Regions from separate parts of the Exiguobacterium sp. s91 genome, predicted to be linked through region 3. Evidence: predicted binding sites of a transcription regulator. Region 3 holds the regulator's gene; each other region holds the start of a gene.

What was found. The regulator LexA, encoded in region 3, represses DNA repair genes until DNA is damaged. The targets are predictions, from matches to a motif close to CGAACATATGTTCG.
Region 1: KNQ06_RS11575 (Y-family DNA polymerase) is a predicted target of LexA. The motif match lies at 3,148-3,161, and genes of this name have one in related genera.
Region 2: uvrB (excinuclease ABC subunit UvrB) is a predicted target of LexA. The motif match lies at 1,110-1,123, and genes of this name have one in related genera.
Region 4: KNQ06_RS15835 (YolD-like family protein) is a predicted target of LexA. The motif match lies at 2,059-2,072, and genes of this name have one in related genera.

Annotation. Positions count from the first base shown of each region.
Region 1 is NZ_JACSMZ010000002.1:19,490-26,971, forward strand. It holds gene KNQ06_RS11550 (methylthioribulose 1-phosphate dehydratase) at 1-318, shown strand, start outside; gene KNQ06_RS11555 (1,2-dihydroxy-3-keto-5-methylthiopentene dioxygenase) at 335-871, shown strand; gene KNQ06_RS11560 (arsinothricin resistance N-acetyltransferase ArsN1 family A) at 996-1,484, shown strand; gene KNQ06_RS11565 (MBL fold metallo-hydrolase) at 1,545-2,300, shown strand; gene KNQ06_RS11570 (pentapeptide repeat-containing protein) at 2,369-3,007, opposite strand; gene KNQ06_RS11575 (Y-family DNA polymerase) at 3,184-4,506, shown strand; gene KNQ06_RS11580 (YolD-like family protein) at 4,490-4,819, shown strand; gene KNQ06_RS11585 (ZIP family metal transporter) at 4,871-5,683, shown strand; gene KNQ06_RS11590 (undecaprenyl-diphosphate phosphatase) at 6,042-6,878, shown strand; gene KNQ06_RS11595 (LemA family protein) at 6,986-7,482, shown strand, end outside.
Region 2 is NZ_JACSMZ010000001.1:386,000-393,481, forward strand. It holds gene KNQ06_RS01890 (PDZ domain-containing protein) at 1-970, shown strand, start outside; gene uvrB (excinuclease ABC subunit UvrB) at 1,176-3,143, shown strand; gene uvrA (excinuclease ABC subunit UvrA) at 3,145-6,000, shown strand; gene KNQ06_RS01905 (DUF4097 family beta strand repeat-containing protein) at 6,101-7,210, shown strand; gene KNQ06_RS01910 (hypothetical protein) at 7,458-7,482, opposite strand, start outside.
Region 3 is NZ_JACSMZ010000001.1:1,764,050-1,771,531, reverse strand. It holds gene glpK (glycerol kinase GlpK) at 1-447, opposite strand, end outside; gene KNQ06_RS09260 (MIP/aquaporin family protein) at 491-1,192, opposite strand; gene KNQ06_RS09255 (metal-binding protein) at 1,379-1,849, opposite strand; gene lexA (transcriptional repressor LexA) at 1,881-2,495, opposite strand; gene yneA (cell division suppressor protein YneA) at 2,707-2,994, shown strand; gene KNQ06_RS09240 (YneB family resolvase-like protein) at 3,040-3,693, shown strand; gene KNQ06_RS09235 (DUF896 domain-containing protein) at 3,807-4,043, shown strand; gene tkt (transketolase) at 4,299-6,287, shown strand; gene KNQ06_RS09225 (YneF family protein) at 6,411-6,641, shown strand; gene KNQ06_RS09220 (ABC transporter transmembrane domain-containing protein) at 6,762-7,482, shown strand, end outside.
Region 4 is NZ_JACSMZ010000005.1:57,942-65,423, reverse strand. It holds gene KNQ06_RS15845 (SMI1/KNR4 family protein) at 1-632, opposite strand, end outside; gene KNQ06_RS15840 (DNA/RNA non-specific endonuclease) at 925-1,917, shown strand; gene KNQ06_RS15835 (YolD-like family protein) at 2,096-2,431, shown strand; gene KNQ06_RS15830 (ArsR/SmtB family transcription factor) at 2,780-3,148, shown strand; gene KNQ06_RS15825 (heavy metal translocating P-type ATPase) at 3,141-5,270, shown strand; gene KNQ06_RS15820 (heavy metal translocating P-type ATPase) at 5,424-6,455, opposite strand; gene KNQ06_RS15815 (copper resistance D family protein) at 6,470-7,482, shown strand, end outside.

The sequences.
Region 1 (7,482 bases), on a different contig from region 3:
AACAATGTGATTTCGGAACTCTATGGCGATCAAGGCAGCATCACCTTTTCCGGTCAAGAAATCATCAAGGCACTCGGACACTGGGAAGAGGATGCGACGGTCACGGTACCGATCATTCCGAATCATGCGGACATTCCGACGCTTGCCGCTGCTTTTGCACCGCATGTCACAGCGGACAGTGGTGCCGTCCTGATCCGCAATCACGGGATCACGGTCTGGGCACCGACCGCCTTTGAAGCAAAGAAACACCTCGAAGCCTTCGAGTTTTTATTCAATTACACGTTGACGTTGCAATCATGCCGTCAATCCATTCATTAAAAGGAGGAATCATCTCATGGCAACAGTCTTATTCCAAGAAACAAACACACGGTATACGGATCAAACGGAAGTCGCTGACTTCCTTGCGTCACGCGGCGTTCTTTACGAACAGTGGGACGTTTCGAAACTTCCAGCGCCTCTCGTTGAGAACTTCACACTGACGGATGCAGACAAACAAACGATTCTCGATACGTTCGCTCCCGAAATCAAAGACGTATCAGAACGTCGTGGGTATCAGACAGCTGATATCATCTCACTTTCGGATACGACACCGAACCTTGATGAGTTGCTCGTCAACTTCCAGAAAGAACATCATCACACGGATGATGAAGTTCGTTTCATCGTCAGCGGTCATGGCGTCTTCGCGATCAAAGACGAAGAAGTCGGCAACTATAACATCGAACTCAATCCTGGTGATTTAATCTCCGTTCCTGTTAACACACGCCACTACTTTACGCTTCAAGACGATCGTAAAGTCGTCGCTGTTCGGATCTTCGTCACGACAGACGGCTGGGTTCCGATTTACGAGAATGAGACGTCAACGGTCTCTTAAGATCGATAAAAGCGCTGTTTTCCTTCATATGAAGGGAATCAGCGCTTTTCTTATCGCACAAACATATCACTACATTGATACGTAACCGATATAATGAAGGAAAAGCGATGAGGAAGTGAGCGTCATGCATATTCGTCCCGTAATGGAACACGACTTACCAGCGATTCTCGCCATCTATAACGAAGGTATCGAAGATCGGATCGCAACGCTTGAGACCGACCAAAAGGACTTATCCTTCATGACCCAGTGGTATGCGGAACGCACCGATCGATATGCTGGATATGTCGCTGAAGATGACACAGGTGTCCTCGGCTTCATTTCCCTCGATCCGTATAATCCGCGTTCTGTCTACGCATCCGTCGGTGAGATTTCGGTTTATATCACTCGGACACATCGTGGACAAGGGATTGGCACACGTTTGCTCGAAACGATTGAACAACATGCCCGTGATCATCATATGCATAAGCTGATCCTCTTTACCTTCCCGTTCAATAAAATCGGACAAAAACTCTATATCCGCTCCGGGTTCCGGATCGTCGGAACGTTTAAGGAACAAGGACAGTTGAACGGCGAATATGTCGACGTCATGGCGATGGAGAAACGCTTACGATAGGATTCATTGAATGCCAGACAGGGAATAGTCAATCCGAGTCATTGAGAGAGGATGAACCTAATGGATATTCAACAAATTCGTAATGCAACACTCGTTGTCACGTATGCCAATCAAGTCTTACTGATTGATCCGTTCCTCGGCGAAAAAGGCAGCTTGCCTCCCTTCGGTCAAACACCGAATGCCGTCGCCAATCCACTCGTCGACTTACCGGTCGATGTCAAGACACTGCTCGATCCTGACGCGATCTTCGTCACGCATCTGCATGCCGATCATTTCGACGATTCTGCAAAACAACTTCTACCCAAGCATTTGCCACTCTATGCGCAGCAAGAAGAAGACGCGCAGCAAATCCGAGAAGCCGGCTTCACGAACGTTTCTTCCTTCGATTCCGGTGTAACGATCGGTGATATCCAGGTCCATCGAACAGGTGGACAGCATGGTGTCGGTGAAATCGGCGAACGGATGGGACGTGTGTCTGGGCTCGTCCTCACCCATCCGGACGAACCGACACTTTATATCGCCGGTGATACGATCTGGTGCGACGAGGTCGCGCATGCAATCGAACAACATACACCCGATATCATCGTCGTCAACAGTGGCGCCGCCCAGTTCTTGACGGGAGAGCCGATCACGATGTCACAGCGTGATCTCCTTGCCGTACACGAAGCGGCGGCGGAAGCGACGATCATCGTCTCGCACCTCGAGTCCGTCAACCACTGTCTCTTGCGACGTGATATGATTGCTGACTTTTTAGCCGCCTTCCACCTTTCTGCCCATTTCCTGATTCCAGAGGATGGCGAAACGATGTCATTTTAAGAACAGTAACCTTCACTAAAAAGAAGTCCTGCTTTTCGAGTAACAATCGAAAGCAGGACTTCTTTTTGTTATGGAATGACAAGACCTAACAAGCGAGCAAAGGCGACTGCTTGCTCTTCCGTAATGACAGCGCCTGGTAAAAATCGCGGATCGATCGTAATACCAGAGAGCTCCGTCTGCCGGAGGTCGAGACCTTTTAACGGCGTTTCAATCCATTGACTATCCGTAAGCCGGACCGCTTCGAGTTTCCACTGGGTCGGTTTCACTTCGAAGAACTGTGCTTCTTTCATCGTCGTTTCGCTCCAGTATTGATGACGGACCGTACTGCGAATGAACTGTACGTAATCCGCAAGCCCTTCCTGAATCGTTAAATGGTCCAGCGTACAATCTTCGAACTGAACACCCGTCATCCGGCATCCGACGAAGGACACACGGTGAAAACGAGTTTCTTGGAAGTGACATCCGGTTAAGTCGCATTGCTCAAAACGAATATCTTCGAACGAACCACGGTCAAAGGTAAGATTCGCGAACGAGACATTTTGAAAACACACTTGATAGGCATCGATGCGTTCTGTCAGTTCAATCGGCATCGACTCTTTCTCATAACGCGCTCCTTTCAGATACGGATCATCGATTTCGACTTGATCGAAGGTCTCTGACTGAAGCGTCTTCGGTAATTCTGGTAAACGGATAACGGTCTCTTTCAATGAAGGTTCCCCCTTTTTTCTCTCCCTTAGTGTACCAAACTCCTTTTATATGAGGAGAAATCGTTCGAATTACCCTTTTTTCAACAGTTTTTATTTTGAGACACTTTGAGACCGTGCTATAGTCAAGGAAAATCAAAATAAGAACATACGTTCTTTTATGTAAAGGAGTGATTCAGATGTTTCCTTCCGTCGTTTTACCACAAGATAAACGGATTTTTTGCGTCGACAGTGTGTCCTTCTACGCCAGCTGTGAATGCCAGTATCGCAATCTCCCACCCTTGACGACACGCCTGGCGGTCGTCTCCGATTTAAAACGAAGCGGGTCCGTCATTCTCGCTGCCACCCCTGCCTTAAAAGCACTTGGAATCAAGACAGCCGGTCGATTATATGAAATCGAGCAATTGCCATACGCTGTTCGTCGTACGATTCGACTTGTCGAACCACGTATGCTCGCTTATATGAAGACGTCGATTCGTGTCCTGGATGTCCTGCACCAATTCGCCCCACCTGAAGCCATCCGCGTCTATTCAATTGACGAAAGCTTCATTGACATGACCGGAACCGATCGCCTATTTGGTTCCGACCTGCAAGCTGCCCTCAAAATTAAAGAAGCAATCCTGAAACAGACCGGCATCCACGTCCGGATCGGGATTGGTCCAAATAACGTCATCGCGAAACTGACGCTTGATTTAATCGGGAAAAAAGAAGGCATCGCGCGATGTGGATATGCTGATGTCGCACGACGTCTTCATGATTTTCCGATTCGGAAGATGTGGGGAGTTGGACATCGCATGGAACAACATCTGCAGATGATGGGGATTGAAACGATCGGTGATCTTGCCATGCGCCCCGTTGAAGAGTTACACGAACGCTTCGGTGTCATCGGTGCCGAACTGTGGCATCACGCTTGGGGACTCGACGCGTCACCGACACTTCTTGCGCCTCGTCATCTGTTCGAGAAAGCCCCTCAACGGACGATCGGACACGGTGTGACCTTAATGCAGGACTATTATCAGTTCGAACGCATTCGGAATGTGCTCAATGAACTCGTGCAGGATGTTGCCGCACGTTGTCGCTTTTCGAATCAAGTCGGCTGGACCGTTCACATCGGCGTCCGCTATTCTCGAAACGTCGTCCGAAGTGGTTTCTCTCGTCAAGTGCGGTTGCCTTATCCGACATCCGATGAACGAATCATTCTGCGTCACGTCTTACAATTATTCGAACCGAATTGGCTCGACGGAGAACCTGTTCGTTTTTTATCCGTTGCAGTGGGGCATTTGACTGCCGATCAAGGCACCTTACAGTTGTCTTTGTTCGAGGATAATGCGCGGCTCTGGAAACGACGACGGTTATTAAAAGCAATGGATGTCGTCAACCTCCGCTACGGAAAAGGAACGATTCGCCTCGCTGTCTCGTTTCTTGATACGAGTGTCGCCAAACGTCGTCTTCGTTTCGTCGGCGGTCATCCGGGAGGTGATCTTCATGACAGCGTATCGTGATCGAGGAAATTTAAAATGGATTCCTTTTCTCATGCCGGAACATTTGCAACTGTTGCGAGAATATTATGTCCAGATGCATCAGCTCGACTTGCCTGAAATTGATGAACAGTTGCAAGAATCATGGCACTTTCTGCTTCAAGAAGCTTTAATAGAAGGAAACGAACTTGAAATCACGTATTATAAGGAAAGTAGCTACGTGACGGTCGTCGGTTTCGTGGAACGACTAGAACCCGAACGTTCCGTTCTCTTTCTGCGCGGACGTGAAGTCATTGAAATTCCCTTCACACGAATCGTCCGGATCGAAAACGGGTAAGCTCTCATACAGATGGATGCTTTAAATCGTGCCCGGAAAGAAGGAATAGTCATGTTGGATTGGTTTACTTCCCTCCCCGTCGTCGTGCAAGCATTGCTTGCCGGAATGATGACTTGGGGGTTAACCGCACTTGGTGCGGCACTCGTTTTCGTCTTTACGACGATTGAAAAACGCGTCATGAACATGATGCTCGGTTTTGCTGCCGGCGTCATGATTGCTGCGTCATTTTGGTCGTTGCTTGCTCCTGCGATCGAGTTCACAGAGCAGGATGGTGGAATCGCTTGGATTCCTGCCGCCATCGGTTTTCTCGCTGGTGGATTTTTCGTCCGTCTCCTCGACTTCGTCACACCGCATTTGCACTTATCCGCACCACTCGAAACAGCGGAAGGTCCTTCGACAGGACTCAAGAAAACGACGTTATTATTTCTTGCGATCACGTTGCACAATATTCCCGAAGGTCTTGCGATTGGTGTCGCTTTTGGTGCCGCTGCCTTGAACATGGACGGGGCGACCGTCGCCGGTGCCTTGACGCTCGCACTCGGTATCGGGATTCAAAACATGCCGGAGGGGGCTGCCCTGTCGATTCCATTACGTGGCGAAGGGATGTCGCGTCGGCGCGCCTTCCATTACGGTCAATTGTCAGCAATCGTTGAACCGATTGCCGCGATGGTCGGAGCAGCTGCGGTCTTCTTCGTTCAACCGCTTCTCCCATATGCGTTATCGTTCGCTGCTGGAGCGATGATTTTCGTCGTCGTCGAAGAATTGATTCCGGAATCACAAGCAGAGAACGGATCCGATTTAGCAACACTTGGTCTGATGGTCGGTTTTACGGTCATGATGATTCTTGACGTCGCTTTAGGATGAGCCCGTTTCAAAACGAGTAGTGGACGATATCGTCTCCTGCTCGTTTTTCTATTTATAAATTTAGGCATATTCTAATAAAACCGTCCGATTTGAAGTTTTTCTGACCTTGTGTCTTAACAGAAAGATTTCCCTTTCCTTCATGCTGTTTTTAGTATGAATGGAAATGATCAAATTTCCTGATCTATCCGATGACATCTAAATCCATGTATTATCTTATTCAAACGAATTTAAATCGGACAACGCGTCTTACACGTCCGATCGTCTCTCAGACCTGCGCCCGATATTCCAATTAGTTCTATCTCACAAGAATAAAACATGATATGTTTTTAACTAGCACATCATATAGAAGGAGATTATCATGACAATCATTGAACTTTTAAAAGCGCTCTTACTTGGTTTCGTCGAAGGGATGACGGAATTTGCACCAGTCTCTTCCACAGGTCACATGATCATCGTCGATGACATGTGGTTGCAAACTACCGATTTTCTCGGTAAATATTCGGCGAACACCTTTAAAATCGTCATTCAGCTCGGATCGATTCTTGCGGTCGTCGTCGTCTTTTGGAAACGCCTCTTCAGCTTGATCGGTTTGTATAAGATTGAAGGCGAACATGACGCATCAGGGACACACAAGTTAAAACTACGTCACGTCTTGATCGGTCTTCTACCAGCAGCTGTTCTCGGGTTGTTATTCGAAGATTTCATCGATGAGAACCTCTTCTCGATTGAAACGGTCATCATCGGTCTTGCTGTCGGTGCCCTCTTGATGATCGCAGCCGATAAATTCGGACCAAAGGAACCAAAAACGACATCGCTTGATCAGATTACATATCGCCAAGCAGCACTCGTCGGTCTGTTCCAATGTATTTCCCTTTGGCCTGGCTTCTCCCGTTCTGGTTCAACGATTTCCGGAGGGGTCTTCCTCGGGATGAATCACCGGACGGCAGCTGACTTTACGTTCATCATGGCTGTACCGATCATGTTCGGTGCTAGTTTCCTTTCGCTCGTTAAGAACTGGGAGAACATTCAACCGAACCACTTCGCATTCTATGCTGTCGGTTTCGTTGCGTCGTTCGTGTTTGCCCTCTTATCGATTCGCTTCTTCTTGAAGCTGATCAACAAGATCAAACTCGTTCCATTCGCAATCTACCGTCTTGTCTTAGCAGCTGTCTTAGCTGTCATCGTCTACATGTAAGTTCAAACCGTTAGCTATTTTAGCTGACGGTTTTTCATTTTTTTGAAACTAATTCAGTCGCTTAAGGGTATATAGGGATGAGACATAACTAAAGGAGTGAATGCCACATGGCACGCAGAAGTCGGAGTACATCAAAACTCCCATTAATCATCGGAGTCGTTTTTGTCGCCGTGATTGCCTTTTTAGCAATCGGACAATACAACAGCCTCGTCAATGTAGAAGAAGATGTATCGAATAAATGGTCGCAAGTCGACAACCAAATCAAGCGTCGTGCGGATTTAATTCCGAACCTCGTTGAAACTGTTAAAGGTGTCGCGGGTCAAGAAGAAAAAGTATATGGAAAAGTCGCAGAAGCCCAAGCGGGTCTTGCGCGTGCTGCGTCAACCGAACAACGGATCGAAGCCGACCAACAAGTCACGTCTTCGCTTCGGGGATTGATTGCCTTGCAGACGACTTACCCGGAACTTAAATCAAGCGAACGATTCCAATCCTTGATGGACACGCTGGAAGGAACAGAAAATCGTCTCGGGATCGCCCGCAAGGATTACAATGATGCTGTAACCCTCTACAACAAAAAACGTCGGAGCTTCCCAACGACACTCTA
Region 2 (7,482 bases), 1.4 Mb from region 3:
TGGTCTCGTCTTATCCGTCGTTAGTGGCTGGCTCGGATTGACGATGACGCCGCAATACGCTCTGTTGTTACTCGGGCTCTCAAGCGTCCTGCTGTTGGTCGGGATCGTCCGCTTAAACGTACCGCTTTGGCCGATCGTCTTGCTTGGACTTGCCGGTTGGTTCTTAATGGATTCACGTCTTGATCCGGTTCGAACGGTTGAGCCGAAAATGATTTTATTGCTTGCGACGTTAACGCTCGTCGCGGAATGTCTCCTCGTCTGGTGGCGCGGAAAGCGACGCCTGTCACCGTCACTCGTCGTTTCGAAGCGTGGTCGCTTCATCGGTGGGCTGTCAGCGAATAAACTTTGGCTATTGCCTTTGCTCGTCTTTGTTCCGGGCGACGTGCTTGAAGCCTGGTGGCCACGTTACAGCTTCCCAGAGCTCGTTCCGATCGTTCTCTGGTTACCGATCGGCTTCAGCTTCCTCTTTACGGGTAAGTTGCCGAAAGAATTGATGCGTCCGCTCGTTCAAGGACGTTTGATCACGAGTCTCGTTGCGATTCTCTTGACGGTTCTTGCATACGTCACCGGACAAGCTGAATGGCTGTACGGGATCGTTTTGCTGCTCGTCCTGCATATTGTTTTGCATCAGCGGGTCAAACGCTTGAACCGGGCACAGACACCATTGTTCCTCAATGGAACGCGTGGTGCCGTCATTCTCGGAACGCTACCTGATAAACCAGCTGCCGAGATGGGCTTGATTCCGGGCGAAGCGATTTATAAAGTCAATGGTGAGAAGGTCGATTCGGAAACATCGTTCTACGAAGCCATCCAAAAACACAAACCGTATCTACGTCTTGAAGTAATGAACCATAACGGCGACATCCGGTTTGCGCAACGTGCCTTCTACGAACAAGATCATCATGAACTTGGTATTCTGTTCGTCAACGAGCCGGTCCATGGTCGCACTAAAGTGCGGTCCTTGCATTAACGAGTACATCCCTGTCACGGAACAGCCGTGACGGGGATTTTTTTGTCGGCAGAAATATCGAGGATCAACACTCGAAGCAAAAAGAAACTTTTGCATCTTCGAAAAAAAGGGTAACTTCCTAAAAGGAGCACTTCATAATCGAATGTTTGTTCGTAAAGTGGTACAATAAAAATAGATTTTTTACGTGATGAGGGGGAAGCAAACGATGGATTTTGAACTCGTTTCACCATTTGAGCCAGGCGGTGATCAGCCGACGGCAATCGAAAAATTGGTGACTGGGCTAAAACAAGGCGAACGACATCAGACGTTGCTTGGGGCGACCGGTACCGGGAAGACGTTCACGGTCTCGAACGTCATCAAGGAAATCAAGAAACCGACGCTCGTCCTTGCCCACAACAAAACACTAGCGGGACAACTCTACTCGGAGTTCAAGGAATTCTTTCCGAACAATGCGGTCGAATACTTCGTTAGTTTTTATGATTATTATCAACCGGAGGCGTATGTCCCATCGACGGATACGTTCATTGAGAAGGACTCTTCGATCAACGATGAGATTGATAAACTACGTCACTCGGCGACGTCCGCCCTGTTCGAACGGGAGGACGTATTGATCGTTGCGTCTGTCTCCTGTATCTATGGTCTCGGTAACCCGGAAGAGTACAACAACCACGTCTTGTCACTGCGTGTCGGCAATGAGATGGGGCGTAACGAGATGCTCCGTCGTTTAATTGATATCCAGTATGAGCGTAACGACATCGATTTCCAGCGCGGACGGTTCCGCGTCCGCGGAGACGTCGTCGAAATCTTCCCGGCGTCACGTGACGAACAGTGTGTCCGGGTCGAGTTCTTCGGTGACGAGATTGAACGGATCCGTGACATGGACCCGCTGACAGGTGAGATCGTCGCGGACCGCGAACACATCTCAATATTCCCGGCGTCCCACTTCGTGACGGGGGATACCCGTCTGCAAAAAGCGATCGCGAACATCGAGAAGGAACTAGAAGTCCAACTTGCGAAATTACGCGAAGACAATCAGTTGCTCGAAGCGCAACGGCTCGAACAACGGACGAACTATGATCTTGAGATGATGCGTGAGATGGGCTATTGCTCCGGAATCGAGAATTACTCGCGTCACTTGAACTTGATGCCGGAAGGGGCAACACCGTATACGTTGCTTGACTACTTCCCGAAGGACTTCTTACTCGTTGCCGATGAGTCGCACGTCACGCTGCCGCAAATTCGCGGGATGTACAACGGAGACCAGGCGCGGAAACAAGTCCTCGTCGACCACGGTTTCCGTCTCCCGTCGGCAAAAGACAACCGTCCGTTACGGTTCGAGGAGTTTGAGGAAAAAGTCAGTCAGGCGATCTATATCTCGGCGACACCAGGACCGTATGAACTCGAACATTCAAAAGAGATGGTCGAGCAAATCATCCGTCCGACCGGTCTCGTTGATCCGACGATCGAGATCCATCCGATCACGGGACAAATCGATTACTTGATGGATAACATCCGTGACCGGGTCGCGAAGAACGAACGTGTTCTCGTTACGACACTGACGAAGAAGATGGCAGAAGACTTGACCGATTACTTGAAAGAGAATGGCGTCAAGGTCAACTACATGCACTCGGAGATCAAGACGCTGGAACGGATTGAAATCATCCGTGACTTGCGGCTCGGGAAATACGATGTCCTTGTCGGGATCAACTTGTTACGAGAAGGACTCGATATTCCGGAAGTCTCACTCGTGACGATTCTTGATGCCGATAAGGAAGGGTTCCTCCGGTCGGACCGTTCGCTGATTCAAACGATTGGTCGGGCGGCTCGGAACTCGGAAGGACACGTCATCTTGTTTGCTGATAAAGTCACCGATTCGATGCAACGCGCGATCGATGAGACGGAACGCCGTCGCGCAATCCAGATGGCGTTCAACGAAGAACATGGCATCACGCCTCAGACGATCAAAAAAGACGTTCGTGGTGTCATCAGTACGACGATCGAGAGCGACGACACCGTCGAAAAACTCGAGAAGTTCAACAAACTCAAAAAACCGGAGCGCGAAACGTTGCTTGAGCAGCTCGACCAAGAGATGCGTCAAGCGGCGAAAGACATGCAGTTCGAACGAGCTGCTGAGCTCCGCGACCTCATATTAGAATTGAAAGCAGGTGCCTAAGTTGGGAGAAAAGAAGAATCAGATTATCATCAAAGGCGCTCGCGTCAATAATCTACAAAACATCGATGTCGAAATCCCCCGCGATCAGCTCGTCGTCTTGACGGGCTTGTCCGGGTCAGGGAAATCATCGCTTGCCTTCGATACGATTTACGCGGAAGGACAACGGCGTTATGTCGAAAGTTTATCTGCCTATGCCCGTCAGTTCCTCGGACAGATGGATAAACCGGATGTCGACACGATCGAAGGACTGAGTCCAGCAATTTCAATCGACCAGAAGACGACGAGTAAAAACCCACGTTCAACAGTTGGAACGGTCACAGAGATCTATGATTATTTGCGTCTATTGTACGCACGGATCGGTAAACCGATTTGTCCGAATCACGGAATCGAGATTTCGAGCCAGACGATCAGTCAGATGGTCGACCAAGTGATGGAGTTGCCGGAGCGGACGCGTCTGCAAATTCTCGCGCCAATCGTTTCCGGACGCAAAGGAACGCACGTCAAGGTGCTCGACGATTTGAAGAAGGAAGGCTTCGTCCGCGTCCGTGTCAACGGAGAGACGATGGATCTCGCCGAAGAGATCACGCTTGAGAAAAACAAGAAACACTCGATCGAAGTCGTCGTCGACCGTGTCGTCGTGCGACCAGACGTCGAAGCCCGTCTTGCGGACTCACTCGAGACTGCACTTCGCCTCGCGGACGGTCGTGTCATCGTCGATACGATGGACGGCAACGAATTGTTGTTCAGCGAACATCATGCTTGTCCGATCTGTGGCTTCTCGATCGGCGAACTCGAACCACGGATGTTCTCGTTCAACTCACCGTTTGGTGCTTGTACGTCATGTGACGGTCTCGGAACGAAGCTTGAGGTCGATGTCGATCTCGTCGTGCCACATCCCGATAAGTCATTGAACGAAGGGGCAATCGTGGCGTGGGAACCGACGAGTTCGCAGTATTATCCACAACTGCTCAAAGCGGTCTGTGACCACTTCAAAATCGATATGGATACACCGTTCGAACAATTGTCAGAAGAACACCGTGAAACGATTTTGAACGGAAACACGAAGGAAGAGATCCACTTCCGTTATGAGAATGACTTCGGGATGGTCCGGAACACGAACCTCTACTTCGAAGGAGTCCTTAATAACTTACAACGTCGCTTCAAGGAGACGTCGTCTGATTATATACGGGAACAGATGGAAGGCTACATGGCGAAGAAGGCATGTCCGACGTGTAAAGGACACCGCTTGAAACGGGAATCGCTCGCCGTCAAAGTATCCGATCACCATATCGGTGAAGTGACGAAGATGTCTGTCAAACAAGCGGTCATGTTCTTCGACGAACTACCGGAGAAATTAAGTGAGAAGGATCAAACGATTTCGCGGATGATCGTCCGTGAGATTCACGAACGGGCGTCGTTCCTTGAGAACGTTGGTCTCGATTACCTGACGATCTCACGCGCAGCGGGGACATTGTCCGGTGGGGAAGCGCAACGGATTCGTCTTGCGACACAAATTGGTTCGCGTCTGACGGGCGTCCTCTACGTTCTCGATGAACCATCGATCGGTTTGCACCAACGCGATAATGATCGTCTGATCAATACGCTGAAGGCGATGCGTGATCTCGGGAATACATTGATCGTCGTCGAACACGATGAAGACACGATGATGGCAGCTGACTACTTGATCGATATCGGACCAGGAGCCGGCGATCACGGTGGATTCGTCACGGCAGCCGGGAAACCGGAAGAGTTGATGCAGGATGCGAACTCGTTGACTGGTCAATACTTGTCTGGGAAGAAGTTCATTCCTGTTCCGTCGACACGCAAAGAGCCGGACGGTCGGATGCTTCATATCCACAAAGCATCGGAAAACAATCTGAAGAACGTCGATGTCGACATTCCGCTTGGTCTGTTCGTCGCCGTCACCGGTGTCTCGGGCTCCGGGAAATCGACGTTGATCAATGAAATTCTCTATAAGACGATTGCGCACGAGATGAACCGGGCGAAGGAAAAACCGGGTGCCCATAAAGGGATCACCGGTCTGGATCAAATCGATAAGGTCATCGACATCGACCAGTCACCGATTGGACGGACACCGCGTTCGAACCCGGCAACGTATACCGGTGTCTTCGATGACATTCGTGACGTCTTTGCTTCGACGAACGAAGCGAAACTCCGTGGTTACAAAAAAGGACGTTTCAGTTTCAACATCAAGGGTGGACGCTGTGAAGCGTGTCGTGGCGACGGCATCATCAAGATCGAGATGCACTTCTTACCGGACGTTTATGTTCCGTGTGAAGTCTGTCACGGGAAACGCTACAACCGCGAAACACTCGAAGTGAAGTATAAAGGCAAAACGATTGCTGATGTCCTTGAGATGACGGTTGAAGATGCCCTTGCTTTCTTCGAGAACATTCCGAAGATCACGCGTAAATTACAGACGATCGCTGACGTTGGACTCACGTACATGCGTCTCGGTCAACCAGCGACGGAGCTGTCCGGCGGGGAAGCGCAACGTGTTAAATTGGCGTCCGAGTTGCATAAGCGCTCGACTGGGAAGACGATCTATATTCTCGATGAGCCGACGACAGGACTGCACGTCCATGATATCGCTCGTCTGTTGAAAGTCTTGCAACGTCTCGTCGACAATGGTGATACGGTACTCGTCATCGAACACAATTTAGACGTCATCAAGACGGCAGACTACTTGATTGATCTTGGACCAGAAGGGGGCGACGGTGGCGGAACGATCGTTGCTGCCGGGACACCGGAACACATCGCTGAAGTCGAAGCATCTTACACGGGACGATACCTCGCACCTGTCCTTGAACGCGATGCGGCACGAATTGAATCGTGAAACTTTTGTGGATGAGGATTCGTAGGAAGGAACTAAGGGAACTTAAACGAAAGTATCATGTAACACACGTTTGAGGTTCAAGAATAGGAGGGAACGGTTCATGAAGCAAGATATGCGTCAATTGATATTGGAGCAAGTCAAAGAAGGAAAGTTAACGATTGATGAGGCACTCGATAAACTCGAGCGGCTCGAAGCGATCGACGAACGTGCAACTTCTGCCAGTGAACATAAGTACGTCGATGAACCAGAACAATATGATCGGGTCGACCAGTATTCCGTCGATTCACTGACGACGAAAGTCATGTCAGCGTTCGATAATCTCGTCAGCCGGATCAAGGACAGTGATCTTTCGCTTAATCAGGCGTCCGGTCCGAACGTCACCTACGTCAAACAATTCCCGTTCAGCGGTGAGACGGTTCACGTCGATCTGTTCAATGCGAACTTGGTCGTCGAACCGAGTGATCTTGAAGAATGTGAATTGACGGTGACAGGACGTCCGCTCCGTCGCCAACAGGTGACGGAAGAACAGGCGCTTGAGCAACTTCAAGCTGCCGTGCAACACGCGGTATCGGCGAACACACTCTCGATCCGTTTGAAGGATAAGAGTGTCCGTGCGACAGTCCATCTGAAAGTACCACGCCGTCATTACGAATCATTCGTCTTACAGACGTTGAACGGGGAAATTTCGTTGACGTCACTCGATACGACATCCGCTCAACTGATGACAGCAAACGGTCGAGTCAACGTCCGTGATCTGTTCAGTGAGGATGTCAAAGTATCGACAGCGAACGGTTCGATCGAAATCGAAGAGTCGGAGTTGAAAGTCTTGAAGGCGAAGACAGCTAATGGACAAATCATCACGACAGGTGTCTTCGAACGTTCAGAACTAAAAACGGCGAACGGAAACGTCCGCTGCGAGCTGAAGACCGTGCAAAACGCGAAGGTCAAAGCGTCGTCGCTTGCCGGAAGCATCGCCCTAATGTTGCCGCATGGCGCAGAAGTGTACGGGGAGCTTGAGACGAACTTCGGTGGTCTCAACTGCAACCTCGATGACATGGAATTAATCCGGGATCAAAAAGAGATCGTCAACCGGAAGCTCCATTTCGTATCAGGTCGCGGTCGCTCACCAAAAATCGAGGTTGAAGCGGATACGAAGACAGGTACGATTTCGGTCACGCATGGTGTTCACCTCAGTCCACAAGCATTATAAGCATACGAGCGCAACTTCTTGAAAAAGAGGTTGCGCTTTTTTTATGACGTCGCATCCGCTTTGCGTGCTTTCCTCAGGCGAGACACAAGCCGCGGCTACGTCGTTCTAGGAACGAGTAGCCGGGTCTCGTTTGTCTCTGACAGCGCGGATGTCCGCGCTTTTTCCTGTAGGAGTCACGCGAGCGGGGCTTCGTCAGCTGCATATACAAAAACACCCATCCTTACTGAAAAGGATGGGTGTAGCTACATCAATAATCGTAATCCTGATCCATC
Region 3 (7,482 bases):
TTCGACATTATCGAGGATCCATTTGACTTTCGTCCCAGAGAAGTAGGCATCAATCAAAAGTCCTGTCTTATCGCGGAATTTCTGGTTCAATCCTTGTTCTTTTAAGTCATCACAGATACCAGACGTTTGACGCGATTGCCAAACGAGTGCGTGATAGACGGGTCTGCCTGTTTCTTTGTTCCAGACGACTGTCGTTTCACGTTGGTTCGTGATGCCGATTCCAGCGATTTGCTCAGGTTTGATATCTGCTGTACCGAGTGCTTCAGCCATGACAGCAAGAATCGAACCCCAGATTTCGTTTGCATCATGTTCGACCCAGCCTGGTTGCGGGAAGTACTGTTTGAATTCCCGTTGTGCCGAGTTGACGATTTTCCCATCGTGATCGAAGATGATCGCACGTGAGCTTGTCGTACCTTGGTCGAGTGCTAGGATATACTTGTTTTCCATTTCGAAATCCCCCTTGAGCGGTATGTGTTAGTGAGACGTGATCTTAGTAGATTAATTGATAGATGAACACGGCAATCGCTCCACCGATGATTGGACCAACGACAGGAATCCATGAATAGCCCCAGTCAGATGAACCTTTATTCGGAATTGGTAGGATAGCGTGCGCAATACGCGGTCCAAGGTCACGAGCCGGGTTGATGGCATACCCTGTTGTACCACCGAGCGATAGACCGATGACGACGACGAGTAAACCGACGATGAGTGGTTTTAAGCCGTCTCCGAACGTCGTTAAACCGAGTGCCAAGATACCGAAGACGAGAACGAATGTCCCGATGATCTCAGAAATCAAGTTCGACGGCGTATGACGAATCGCTGGACCTGTTGCGAACACACCGAGTTTTGCAGCTTGATCATCAGTCGCTTCAAAATGTTTCATGTAATGAAGCCAAACGAGAATGGCGCCGATGAAAGCTCCGACAAGTTGTCCGGCAATGTAGATCGGAACGTCTGCCCACGGTAGGTCAGAGTTCAAAGCAAGTGCGATCGTCAATGCGGGGTTCAAGTGTGCTCCACTTTCAGCAGCTACGAATGCTCCTGTCATGACGGCAAGACCCCAAGCGAACGTGATGACGATCCATCCGCTGTTTTCCGATTTCGTCTTTTTCAAGACGACACCGGCGACGACTCCATCCCCGAGCAGGATGAGGATCATCGTACCGATCATTTCCAATACAAAGTTATTCATGCAAAAACCCTCCCTTTGGATTAAAGCAGATAATGGCCTTTCTACTTTAAATTACTCCGATTTGAGAACGTTTTCAATACATATAATTGAAATATAGGAATGGAAATTTTTTATTTTGATGTTTAAAGATACGTAAAAGTGGATAAGAAAACACCTCTTACTGCCTGCAAGCAAGCAAAAGAGGTGTTACCGACGACGTTTTTTTCTTTTTTTAGGTCGAAACCAACTGCTGGAATAATCTAGTAGGATATGAATCGTGCTGGCTACGATGATGCCAATAACAAAAGCTGGCAGGGAAGCGAACCACGAATCAATCGTAGCAGAATCAAGAACCTGAAAATATAGACTTAAAAATAGTAGCGGAATCAGAATCGCAGCACTATAAAGAAGCCGAATGATGTCTCCGATGATCAGTCCATGCGACCAGATCGATCGGTGAGGCATGATCTTGACATACGGCATCCACAAGACTCGAAATGGTCCAAAGCGATAATAAGGTTCTGACTTTAAATCGAGGTCGGGTGACAACCAAAGGGTACCGACAGCGATACCGATGGCGGTTGGTAACCAATCGGTTTGTTGCGTTGCGACCGAATACGCAACGTAACCCGTCAGTGCGACGGTATTGACGGTATCATGTACATTTCCTGAAGGCATGAAAAAAGACCAGTCGTAACTGGTCCCTCCGTCAATGAATCGTCCGATACACGCCGATTACCTTACCAAGAATGGAGACATTATCGAAATACATCGGATCCATCGAGTCATTTTCTGGTTGTAAACGTACCTGTTGATCTTCTAAGAAGAACCGTTTCACCGTCGCTTCGCTATCTTCGGTCATAGCTACGACGATTTCTCCGTTTTCTGCTGTGTTTTGTTGGCGCACGATGACACGATCGCCGTCAAGAATACCTGCATTAATCATCGATTCACCATCGATCGTCAACATGAAGACCGTTTCGTTTCCTACATAATGTGCAGGGAGCGGGAACTGTTCTTCGATATTTTCAATCGCTGTAATCGGAAGACCCGCTGTGACTTTCCCGATGACGGGAACATGGACGATGGCTTCCGTGATTTCTTCAGGCTTATCAAGCAATATCTCAATCGCACGTGGTTTCGTCGGGTCACGGCGAATCATTCCCCGTTTCTCGAGTCGATCCAAATGACCGTGTACCGTCGAGCTAGACGCGAGTCCGACTGCTTCTCCGATTTCACGAACTGATGGTGGATACCCCTTCAGTTTCACTTCAGAGACGATGTAGTCGAGAATCTCTTGTTGGCGCTTAGACATTTTCCGCATACGAATTGCCACCTCTTTCTGGATTGAAGTTTGAAATGTAAGAATATATGTTTCTAGATTCACTATAACATAGAACAAATGAGCGTACAAACAATTGTTCGACATTTTGTGTTGACCGAACACGGGTTCTGTGTTTATTATGAGTTATGCGAACAATTGTTCCGCGAACATTTATTCTAACTCATTCATTTCATATTTGGAGGGATTCATGATGATTCATACGATTCGTACTCATGCTTTTTCAATTCTCTTCTATGCCTTAAGTATTGCCTTCGTGATCTTTTTACTCACACCGCGCCCGGATGAAAAAGTGGCGCAACTAATGACTGCTTCCGTTACTGTCGATGAGAACGCCACAGTCGAACAAATTGCTGAAGTCTACAATGACGGTTCGATGTCAGATGAAGAATACGTCAACTGGTTGATTAAAAATAATGATGTCGAGACAAAACACGTCATCTCAAAAAGCAAAATCGTTGTACCAATCGCACAACAATGACAAAATGGAAAAGTTGTGAAAGAACGAACAGGGATGTGAGGTACGATGAAGGTCGTGATTTATTGTCGGGTGTCGACCGAAAAAGAAGCACAAGATAGTTCGATCGAACGCCAACGGATGGAGCTTTCGAAGGTCGCGTCTCAAAAGGGTTTTGATGTCGTGGATGTCGTCTCTGAAAAAGAGAGTGGATATGACGTCGATCGGGAAGGGATGCTGACGGTTCTTGACCATGTGACACGTGATGCGGTAGATGCGGTACTCGTGACGGATGACACACGGATTGGTCGAGGGAATGCGAAAATCGCTATTTTGCACACGTTTAAGAAGCACGGTGTTCGGTTGATGACACTTGATTCTGATGGAGAATACCAGCTTGCTGATGCAGAAGCGATGGTCCTTGAGATCGTCTCACTGGTGGAAGAATATCAACGGAAACTGCATAATGCAAAAATCGCGCGCGGCATGCGGCGAGCTGTCGAACAAGGCTTTCGTCCGGAACGAAATCTGAATCGCCAAGGAGAGAACGCTGGGCGTAGTCGAAAGGACGTACCGATCGAAGAAATCGTACGCCTCCGTGAACTCGGACTGACGTTTTCAGATATCGCCATTACGCTTCGCGGGATGGGACATGATATTTCAAAGGCAACGGTCAATCGTCGATATCTTGAATACCGCGAACTGACACCTAGCCCGGAATGAAAAGCAAGTTACCCGTCGACTGACGCGGTTAACTTGCTTTTTTTTATAGCCTATTTTAAAGTAAGGATACAATTGAATAACTCAAGTTTGAGTCGTACAGAAAGAGGGATTCCATGTTATCACAAGAGCAATTAGATCGAATCAATGCATTAGCGAATAAATCAAAAGTCGAGCCGTTATCAGAAGCCGAAACCGCAGAGCAAAAAGAGTTACGTGCAGCGTATCTCGCAGCATTCCGTGGATCGTTCAAAAACCAACTCATGGGCATGAAAATCGTCGATGAAGAAGGAACGGACGTAACACCAGAGAAATTGAAACAAGCACAAGAAGAAGAACGGAATAAACAATAATCGTTTATTTCTTCTATAGTAAGGAAGAGGTCCCCAATCGGTGGATCTCTTTTTTTGTTAGATTGGTTAGATAGGAAACATTGTACGATAGCAATACATCTTAATAACGATCTTTCATCAATTCATGCATCCTGTATGAGTCGATAGAACGGCTATAGATAGCGCATTCATTTTAATGTGACATACTATTTAGAAAAGTTGTATCACATTTAAGAGTGTGCTAAAATGAGTAGGAATTTGTGAAAAAGAGAGAGGATGATTGTTTTGACGAACATGACGACAGTAGAACAATTAGCAATTAATACGATTCGTACCTTATCGATTGATGCCGTACAAAAGGCGAACTCGGGTCACCCAGGTATGCCAATGGGAGCAGCGCCGATGGCATTCTCGCTTTGGGCGGATCATATGAACCACAACCCTAAAAATCCAGAATGGTTCAACCGCGACCGTTTTGTACTTTCAGCCGGACACGGTTCGATGCTTCTCTACTCACTCCTCCACCTATCGGGATATGATCTATCAATGGATGATCTTAAATCATTCCGTCAATGGGGATCAAAAACACCAGGTCACCCGGAATACCGTCACACGGCTGGTGTAGATGCGACAACAGGTCCACTTGGTCAAGGGATCGCAATGGCAGTTGGTATGGCGATGGCAGAACGTCATCTTGAAGCAAAATACAACCGTGACGATCTCAACGTCGTCGATCACTTCACATACGGAATTTGTGGAGATGGAGACTTAATGGAAGGTGTCTCAGCTGAGGCGGCTTCACTCGCAGGTCACCTTGGTCTTGGTAAATTGGTCGTATTGTACGATTCAAACGATATCTCACTTGACGGCGATCTTGATAAATCATTCTCTGAAAACGTCCAGAAGCGCTTCGAAGCGTACAACTGGCAAGTCATTCGCGTAGAAGACGGAACGGATATCGATTCGATTTCGAAAGCAATCGCGGCGGCACAAGCAGAGACGACAAAACCGACATTGATCGAAGTCAAGACAGTCATCGGTTTCGGTTCACCGAACAAATCAGGGAAGTCGGCTTCTCACGGTGCACCACTCGGTGAAGCAGAAATCAAGTTGACGAAAGCTAGCTACATTTGGGATCACGAAGAGTTCTACGTTCCTGAAGAAGTCAAATCATTGTTTGACGAGCGGATCGTCCAACGCGGTGCTTCTGCAGAAGACGCTTGGAACGAGACGATGAAACAATACGAAGCAGCGCACCCAGAATTGCATGCTGAACTCGTTCGCGCAATCGCAAACGAATTGCCAAGCAACTGGGAAGCAGATCTTCCGACGTACGACTTGTCATCGAAAAAAGCGACACGTCAAACGAGTGGTGAAGTCTTGAACGGTCTTGCGAAGAACGTTCCGACATTGTTCGGTGGTTCAGCTGACCTTGCAGGATCGAACAACACGATGCTCAAAGGCGAAGCAGACTTCGATATCGACCCAAGCGGTCGTAACATCTGGTTCGGTGTACGTGAATTCGCAATGGCAGCAGCTGTCAACGGTATGGCACTTCACGGCGGCGTCATTCCTTACGGTGCGACATTCTTCGTCTTCTCGGATTACCTCCGTCCAGCTGTTCGTTTAGCAGCATTAATGGGACTTCCATCAATCTTCGTTCTGACACACGACTCGATTGCTGTCGGTGAAGATGGTCCAACACACGAGCCAGTCGAACACTTGATGAGCTTCCGTGCAATGCCGAACGTCACGATCTACCGCCCAGCAGACGGAAAAGAGACAATCGCAGCATGGAAAACAGCGGTACAAGCAAAAGACAAACCAACACTTCTCGTCTTGACACGTCAAGGTCTTCCTGAACTTGAAGGCACGACGACGGAAGGCGCTGAAAAAGGTGGTTATGTCATCGCTGGTGACGTCACGAAAGCTGATACACTCTTGCTCGGTACGGGTTCAGAAGTGCACCTTCTTGTTGAAGCACAAAAAGAACTTGGTGAATCAGTAGCTGTCGTTTCGCTTCCATCATGGGAAGTATTCGAAGCACAGTCAGCAGAGTACAAAGAATCAGTTCTTCCGAAACACATCACGAAACGTGTAGCAATCGAAGCAGGGGCTTCACTCGGTTGGTACAAATATGTAGGAACAGAAGGACAAGTCATCGGAATCGATCGTTTCGGCGCATCTGCTCCTGGAGACTTCCTCTTGAAAGAATACGGCATGTCTGTTGAGAACGTTTTAGCGACAGTCAAGCAACTCGGATAATCATTTCCGGAAAAACGGGTCCGATCTTACGTCGGGCTCGTTTTTCATCTATTATCATCTATGCAAACAATTGGAATTATAGTATAGTAAAAAGCGACGTTTTAAGTTAGAGGAGGAAGCAACTTGGCTACATGGATTTGGATTTTAATTGCCCTTCTTTGCTTGGTAGCAGGTGTCGCCCTTGGTTTCTATATCGCTCGTCGATACATGATGAACTACTTGGAGCAAAACCCACCAATCAACGAAGATATGATTAAGACATTGATGATGCAAATGGGTCAAAAGCCATCACAAAAGAAAGTCAACCAAGTGATGCGTTCAATGAGTGGTTCAATGAAATCACCTAAAAAATAAGCTGTACGAAAGGGGACCAAATGGTCTCCTTTTTATTTGCTATTTTTTAGAAAGAGAACTAATCTAAAATGTGAGACTATTTCAAATAATCATAGGATTTAAAAAAGGGGGGAGACTTGAATGGGAGTCTTCAGGAAACTCAGTTGGTTTTTCCGACGAGAATGGAAAGCATATAGTCTTGGGGTCGTCTGCTTGATTTTTGTAGCAGCATTAGAACTCATTCCACCGAAGATCATCGGGACGACAGTCAATGGTCTAAGTGAGGGGAGCTTGACGAAGAATGATTTGATTCGTCTCGCAGGTACATTGTTGCTCATCGGGGTCGCGACGTATTTCATTCGATATTTTTGGCGTTTTCATATCTTTGGGGCATCGATTCGTCTCGGTCGATTGTTACGCAGTCAACTGTATGGTCATTTTTCAGATTTGGATCAATCGTTCTATAAGAAATATCGGAGCGGAGATTTGATGGCGCATGCGACAAACGACGTACAAGCGGTATCGATGACAGCGGGTGCCGGTATTCTAACGCTCGTCGACTCGGTGACGATGGGGAGCTTCGTCATCATCACGATGGTCACGACGATCAGTTGGAAATTGACGCTTGTATCACTTCTACCGATGCCGCTGATGGTCTACTTGACGTCACGCTACGGGAAAATGTTACATTCGCGTTTTCATGACGCGCAGGAAGCCTTCTCCGATTTGAATGATAAGGTCGCGGAAAGCATTAGTGGTGTCCGCGTCTTAAAAGCAACAGGGGAAGTTGAATCTGATGTGCAGACGTTCACGGATCTATCGGATGACGTCGTCCAAAAAAACCGTCGTGTCGCAAAAATCG
Region 4 (7,482 bases), on a different contig from region 3:
TGACGCAATTCGTTGACCAATCCTTCAAGGTGTTGAAGTCGTGTCAACCACATGTAGTAAGCCGCAAGTCGCTCGTCTTCATCATCTCCTGCGATAGTCTTTCGAATTTCATCCATCGTCGGATAATCGGCAAACACATCATCGTACGATAATTCAATTTCATCTTCGTCTTTACTTCCTCGTCTAACAAGTTTTTCGAGGAGTAAATCGAAGCTTTCCGCTACGAGATGCGTTGTCTCAACTGAAATATCCAAACACCAAATTTGTGGTTCATTAGGGTTGTCATCAAAATCAAAGTACCACATATAACTACCTTCGCCCTCTCCGAAGAACATCATTTGTCCTGTTAATCCCCATTCGTTCAATATGGACACGCCGTGTTCAAACTCCTCGATTGTTAACGGATTGAATCGATACAAAGGTAGATGAAGACCCTCTTCTTCATCAGACCATGTGTTCTCGAAATCAACATTCACTGAATCGAATACAAGATCCCCTCCATTTTGTTCTTCTAACTTTTCGATGTATTTTTTAGGAAGGCGAGCGCCTAATTCTTTTTCGATTTGTTTTACGTCTTCTTTATTTAGTAATAAAGCAACCTCATCTTCTAATGATTCATCCCAAAAATTCATCAAAGCACCTCTTTCACTACATTTGTACATATTTTATATACTCCTTAACACTATACGCTATATTTTTTAAAATTTGGCACGATCGAGAATCGAATGCTGACGAGACGTAATTTAGAATACGGAAACAGAACGGTCTACGGTGCATTTCTATTAGACAAAGCGCTATCGCTCTGTTCCATGCCTTTGAAAGGATCATTTGTCGCTTTATTGATTCCAAATAAGACAGCAAGAACTAATAAGTAGCGTTATAATGAAGGACGCAATGACAGACTGAATGAAAAGGAGTACACCTATGAAGATTTCTTACATAACGATTCCCCTTTCCGTCTTATTGATGGCAGGATGTACAGATACGGAGACAACCTCACCTTCACCAGATCAAACAGAGCAAGTGACGCAACAGGACGACGCGACTACACAAAAGACTGATGCGAAGAAGGCTTCCGATCAACCTCCTGAAAAAGAGGCTGATACGATTACAACCAAGCAACCAAAGGAGACGAAGGCATCAACGGAATCAAAAACGACGAGTCCGCAGGATTCTTTCACAGGATATAAGAAAATTGCGGTCGATGGCGGAGACCTGTCCGGCAGTCGTCAGGCGAATGTCGTCGTCGACATCGGGTTCGGTGACCGGAAATACTGGGCGTTCACGAACGAATACGGTCAGCTGGTCCGCGTCATCGCGAAGAAGATCGTCCTCCAGGATGATGCGACGGAAGACGTCACGCGTGATGGACGCTACTACTCCGATGAAGCGAAGGTACCTGGAGTCGAACGCGCAGATCTCGATGAAGGACATATCATCGCCGACTCGCTCGGTGGCGTCTCGAACGCCTACAACATCACTCCGCAGGACAGTACACTGAATCGTCATGGGGACCAGGCGTACATGGAGGACGTCATCCGCAAGGCAGGTGGCGCGACAAACTTCGAGGCGCAAATCACCTATCCAAATACGTCTACGATGATTCCATCCGCGTATCAGTATACCTATACGGTCCGTGGAAACACTGTCGTCGACCGGTTCAAGAACGACAATCCGGACGAGACGAATGCGGCACTCGGTTTAACTAAGAAAAAGGAGACAAAACAAGAAACGACAGCGAAGTCGACTCCCGATACTGCAGCGACCGAGGATGTCTCGCGCGTCGATACCGACGGCAATGGTCAAGTGACGATCCAGGAAGCGAAGGACGCAGGCTTCATGATGCCAATCACCGAGAAGCATTGGCTGTACCAATATATGCGGGACAACGACCATGACGGCATGGTCGGAGAATGAATCTCTAGTCCAATCAAATAGCCGAAACATAATGAGGTAGTGACGAGGTAATCGTCGCTGCCTTTTTTGTTCCCAGGAACAATCGAATTGATGAGATGTCGAAAAAGCGGATTGAAAACGAAAGAAATGAGGAACATAATAAGAACAAACGTTCTTATTATAAAAAGGAGTCATTTCGATGAGTTATGAAGATCGGGGTAATAAGAAATGGATTCCGTTTCTGATGCCCGAACATAAAGGATTGCTGAAACGCTATTACCAGGAGGTCCATCATTTCAAGTTCGAGGATACGGAGGGACCAATCGATGGAACGATCGAGAACGCGTTGAACGACGCCATCTTCAGCGGAGACATCGTCACGGTGACGGCGATGAATGGTCCGTTGACGCATCGTTTCGATGCCTTCGTTGAGAAGCTCGACTATGTGCAGGAGGAAGTCCACCTCGTCAAACGAAATCTCGATATCGAAATCGTTCCGTTCAAGCAAATATTAAGCGTTACTCTAACGGAGTGAAGAAAAAATCATGGTCAAAATAAGGACGAATGACTATGTTAAATTTGAACATCATCTAATCCACTTTTGGCATCACATCATATTTTGTGAAATTACAAATGTGTCTAGGGCTTCATTATATAGAAAGCTATCGGAAGAGAACAAATAGTTCAGTCCTATTCCATTAATTGGCCAGATAATGTTATGTACTTAAAGTCTTATGCAGTTTGGTTATTTTGTTATTAGAATTGGGTACTCCAATTCTTTTTTTATGAATTTTTTTACTCATTCAAAAAAACACTTGAATGAATTATTAAAAATAGTTACACTATATTCAAATAAACACTTGAATGATATTGGGGTGAGAATGTGATTAAGAAAGATACTTGTGAAATTTATTGTTATGACGAAGAAAAGGTCAATCGAATACAAGGTGATTTACAGACAGTAGATATTTCTAGTGTTGCCCAAATGTTAAAAGCTATTGCAGATGAAAATAGAGCAAAAATTACCTATGTTTTATGTCAAGATGACGAACTGTGTGTGTGTGATATAGCAAATATTATAGGTGTTACGGTTGCAAATGCCTCTCATCACCTGCGAACGCTCCATAAGCAAGGGATTGTTAAGTTTCGAAAAGAGGGAAAACTTGCATTTTATTCATTAGATGATGAGCATATCAGACAAATTATGATGATTGCATTGGCACATAAGAAAGAGGTGAAGATCAATGTCTAGTGGGAAAGCAAAACTGTCTGAAGAAGAAATGAAAGCCTATCGTGTTCAAGGATTTACTTGTACTAACTGTGCAGCCATTTTTGAAAATAATGTTAAAGAACTTCCCGGTGTTCAGGATGCGAAAGTAAATTTCGGAGCATCTAAAGTTTATGTTAAAGGGACGACAACCATTGAAGAATTAGAAAAAGCAGGAGCATTTGAAAATTTAAAAATTCGAGATGAAAAAGAACAAAGGGTAGAACGAGAACCTTTTTGGAAGCAGAAAGAAAACATTAAGGTATATATATCAGCTCTTTTACTTGTAGTTAGCTGGTTCTTAGGAGAGCAGTATGGTGAAGAGCATGTTCTACCGACAATTGGTTATGCAGCGTCCATTTTAATCGGTGGATATTCGTTATTCATTAAAGGTCTCAAAAATCTAAGCAGATTAAATTTCGATATGAATACGCTTATGACTATTGCAATTATAGGAGCTGCAATCATTGGTGAATGGGGTGAAGGGGCAACCGTTGTTATCCTATTTGCGATTAGTGAAGCATTAGAGCGTTATTCAATGGATAAAGCACGTCAATCTATTGAATCTTTAATGGATATTGCCCCAAAAGAAGCGTTAATTCGACGAGGCAATGAAGAAATGATGATTCATGTTGATGATATTCAAGTTGGAGACATCATGATTGTTAAGCCCGGTCAAAAGTTAGCAATGGATGGAATAGTGGTTAAAGGTACATCGACATTAAATCAGGCTGCGATTACAGGTGAAAGTGTTCCAGTAACGAAAACCACAAATGATGAAGTATTTGCAGGAACCTTGAATGAAGAAGGGTTACTTGAGGTTAAAGTAACAAAACGAGTTGAAGATACTACTCTTTCAAAAATCATTCACTTGGTAGAAGAAGCCCAAGCAGAACGGGCCCCTTCTCAAGCGTTTGTCGATAAATTTGCAAAATACTATACACCAGCTATTGTCATACTAGCTCTTTTAATTGCGGTAGTTCCACCATTATTTGGCGGAGACTGGAGCCAATGGATTTATCAAGGCTTAGCTGTATTAGTGGTTGGTTGTCCTTGTGCCTTAGTAGTCTCAACTCCAGTTGCTGTGGTTACAGCAATAGGAAATGCAGCGAAAAATGGTGTTTTAATTAAAGGTGGTATCCATTTAGAAGAAGCAGGACACTTAAAAGCGATAGCCTTTGATAAAACAGGAACATTAACCAAAGGGATTCCTGCTGTAACAGACATTGTGACATATGGTAGAAATGAAAATGAATTAATGACCATAACAGCAGCCATTGAAAAAGGATCACAGCACCCTCTTGCTTCAGCGATTATGCGAAAAGCAGAAGAAAATGGATTAAAATTCAACGAAGTAACAGTAGAGGATTTTCAATCCATTACAGGTAAAGGCGTTAAAGCCAAAATAAATAATGAAATGTATTATGTGGGAAGTCCAAATCTTTTTGAGGAATTACACGGAAGCATTTCAAGCGATAGGAAAGAAAAAATTGCCGACATGCAAACTCAAGGTAAAACGGTGATGGTGTTAGGAACAGAAAAAGAAATTCTTTCGTTTATTGCCGTAGCCGATGAAATGAGGGAATCGTCTAAAGAAGTTATCGGCAAGTTGAACAATATGGGAATCGAAACAGTGATGCTAACAGGCGATAACCAAAGAACGGCAACAGCCATCGGAAAACAAGTTGGTGTTTCGGATATTAAAGCTGACTTACTTCCAGAAGATAAGTTTAATTTTATTAAAGAACTTCGAGAAAAACATCAAAGTGTGGGGATGGTCGGAGATGGCGTGAATGATGCTCCAGCCCTTGCGGCATCTACCGTTGGTGTAGCAATGGGTGGTGCTGGAACTGATACAGCTTTAGAAACGGCTGACATCGCCTTAATGTCTGATGATTTGAGTAAATTGCCATATACAATAAAATTAAGCCGTAAGGCTTTAGCAATCATCAAGCAAAACATTACCTTCTCTTTGGCGATTAAATTAGTGGCATTACTTTTGGTCATGCCCGGTTGGTTAACACTTTGGATAGCTATATTTGCTGATATGGGAGCAACTTTACTTGTAACATTAAACAGTTTACGCTTATTGAAAATCAAAGAATAGGTTCTAAAATGGGCGTCAACTATCGGGTGCGATCATTGAAAACAATGTTATGCTTCAAAAGGGATATTAACAGGAAATATACAACTAAAGGACGCTTTAACTGAGCAACGGAAAAAGCCAAATTTCTCAATTGATGTTGAGAAATTTGGCTTTTTAGTATGGGAATTTCCTTAGCATTGTAAATCCGCATTTTCCTGACGCTACCCCCTTATAGAACCACTCTCCCCAACTACCAAGTTGGAGTAAAGGTGGGACGATCATCAGCAACAATGCACCTAGGAAGACGAACGGTGTATACACTTTCGCGAAACGATCGATGAACGCTTCACTCGGTGCTTTATTATCCTGCGCTTCCTCGACCAGTTCAATGATGTGCGCAAGCGTCGTCTCTTGATACGTCTTCTCGACGATCATGTCGAACGAACGATCCATGTTGAGCGTTCCGGCAAATACGTGATCGCCTTCCTTCTTATCGACAGGAATCGATTCGCCCGTGATCGGTGCTTGATTGATGGTCGTCGTCCCGTTCAGGATCGTGCCGTCCAGTGCAACCTGATCACCTGGTCGAATCCGGAGGATTTCTCCGACTCGCACCGCTTCCACCGGTTTACGTCTAACGTCCCCGTCCGTCAGCACGAAGGCTTCCTTCGGAGACAGTTCGATCAGTTTCTGAATGGAATTGCGCGTCCGCGCAAGGGAGCGATTCTGAAGCAAATTGCCGATGGCAAAGAGGAAGACGACGGTCGCTCCCTCGAGCCACTCCCCGATACATGCGGCACCGATGGCTGCTACGCTCATCAATACTTTCATGTCGAGTGAGCGGGCACGGACGGCATAATAGGCACTCCGGAAAACTCTCCCCCCACTGAGGATCAAGGCGATACCGTACAAAACATTCGGAAGATACGCTACTCCGCTCGTTTGGATGAGCAATCCCAGACCAATCAAAATCCCGGACAGGATCAAGGAGATCCCCTCGAACGACCGGACCGGTGCCTCGGACGTTTTCTTTCCCTTGACGTATCCATCGAAACCGATCTTGTTCAGCTCGCTTTGGACTTGTCGAGCATCCAGCTGATGGTCGATTTCCATCTCCCCACGGGCAAACGAAAATGTGACGGTCTGGACATTTTGCATCTTTTGAAAGTGTTGTTCGATCGTCTTAGCACAGCTACTACAGTCCATCCCGGAAACGGTGAATGTTTGGACGAGCTGATCTGATTTATCGGGAAGGGGCGGAAGCGATGACCGCGCTCTATCTGATCGGCGATACGCTCCTCTACGGTTGTCTTGCGCTGTTGATCGGTTTCTTTTCCGTCCAGCTCATCCCTCGTTCTTACCGACCTGACGTATCGCTTTCAATCCGCTGGGTTCGCATGCTCATCGTGCTGATGCTGTTATCCTTTTCCCTGTCCGTCTTACGAATCGTACTGTATTTATATGAAGAGATCGGTTTTTGGATAACACTGCAATCCGTGTTACTTACATTCGAGGCAGGGAACGCTTGGATTCTGATGGCTCTCTGGAGTGTACTCCTTCTCATCGTCATCAATCGTTCATCACTCAGTCCTGGACGTATAAAACTAGGGGTATTCCTTGTTATGGCGATGGTCGTTACGTTCGCGTGGTCCGGGCACGCCTCTAGCATCAAAGGGGCAGAAGGCATGCTCGTACATTCTATTCACGCACTCGCCGTCTTCATCTGGACCGGTGGATTGCTCATACTCGGCTTTTGGAGTCCATCAGACCGTAACTGGGGCATCTTCCTCGAATGGTTCAAACCACTCGTGACGCTATGTTTCTTACTGATCGTCGGTTCCGGCATCTATCTGATGTCTGTCGTCGTGCAGGTAGAGGAGTATTCCGATTCCTGGATTTTACCGTATGGACAAGCCTTACTCTGGAAACACGTCCTGATTCTACCCGTGCTGATCATCGGTATCATGAACGGGAAGTGGAGTTACGCGTCTCCTGAACGATCGTTTGAAGTCCGACGGATGCGGATGCGCATGGAAGGCATCTTGATCCTGCTTCTCTTCACAGCGACTGCGTGGCTCGGTCAACAGGAACCCCCTCACTCGATCAAGGATACTCTTCAATCCAGCGGGGCTGGTCCACTGTCAGGGTTTCTTTTCCCTAGCTTGCGTTTCACCTATTCTGATATCCGGTTCGAGCCGACCATGATATCCCTCTTCTTGATGGCAATCAGCCT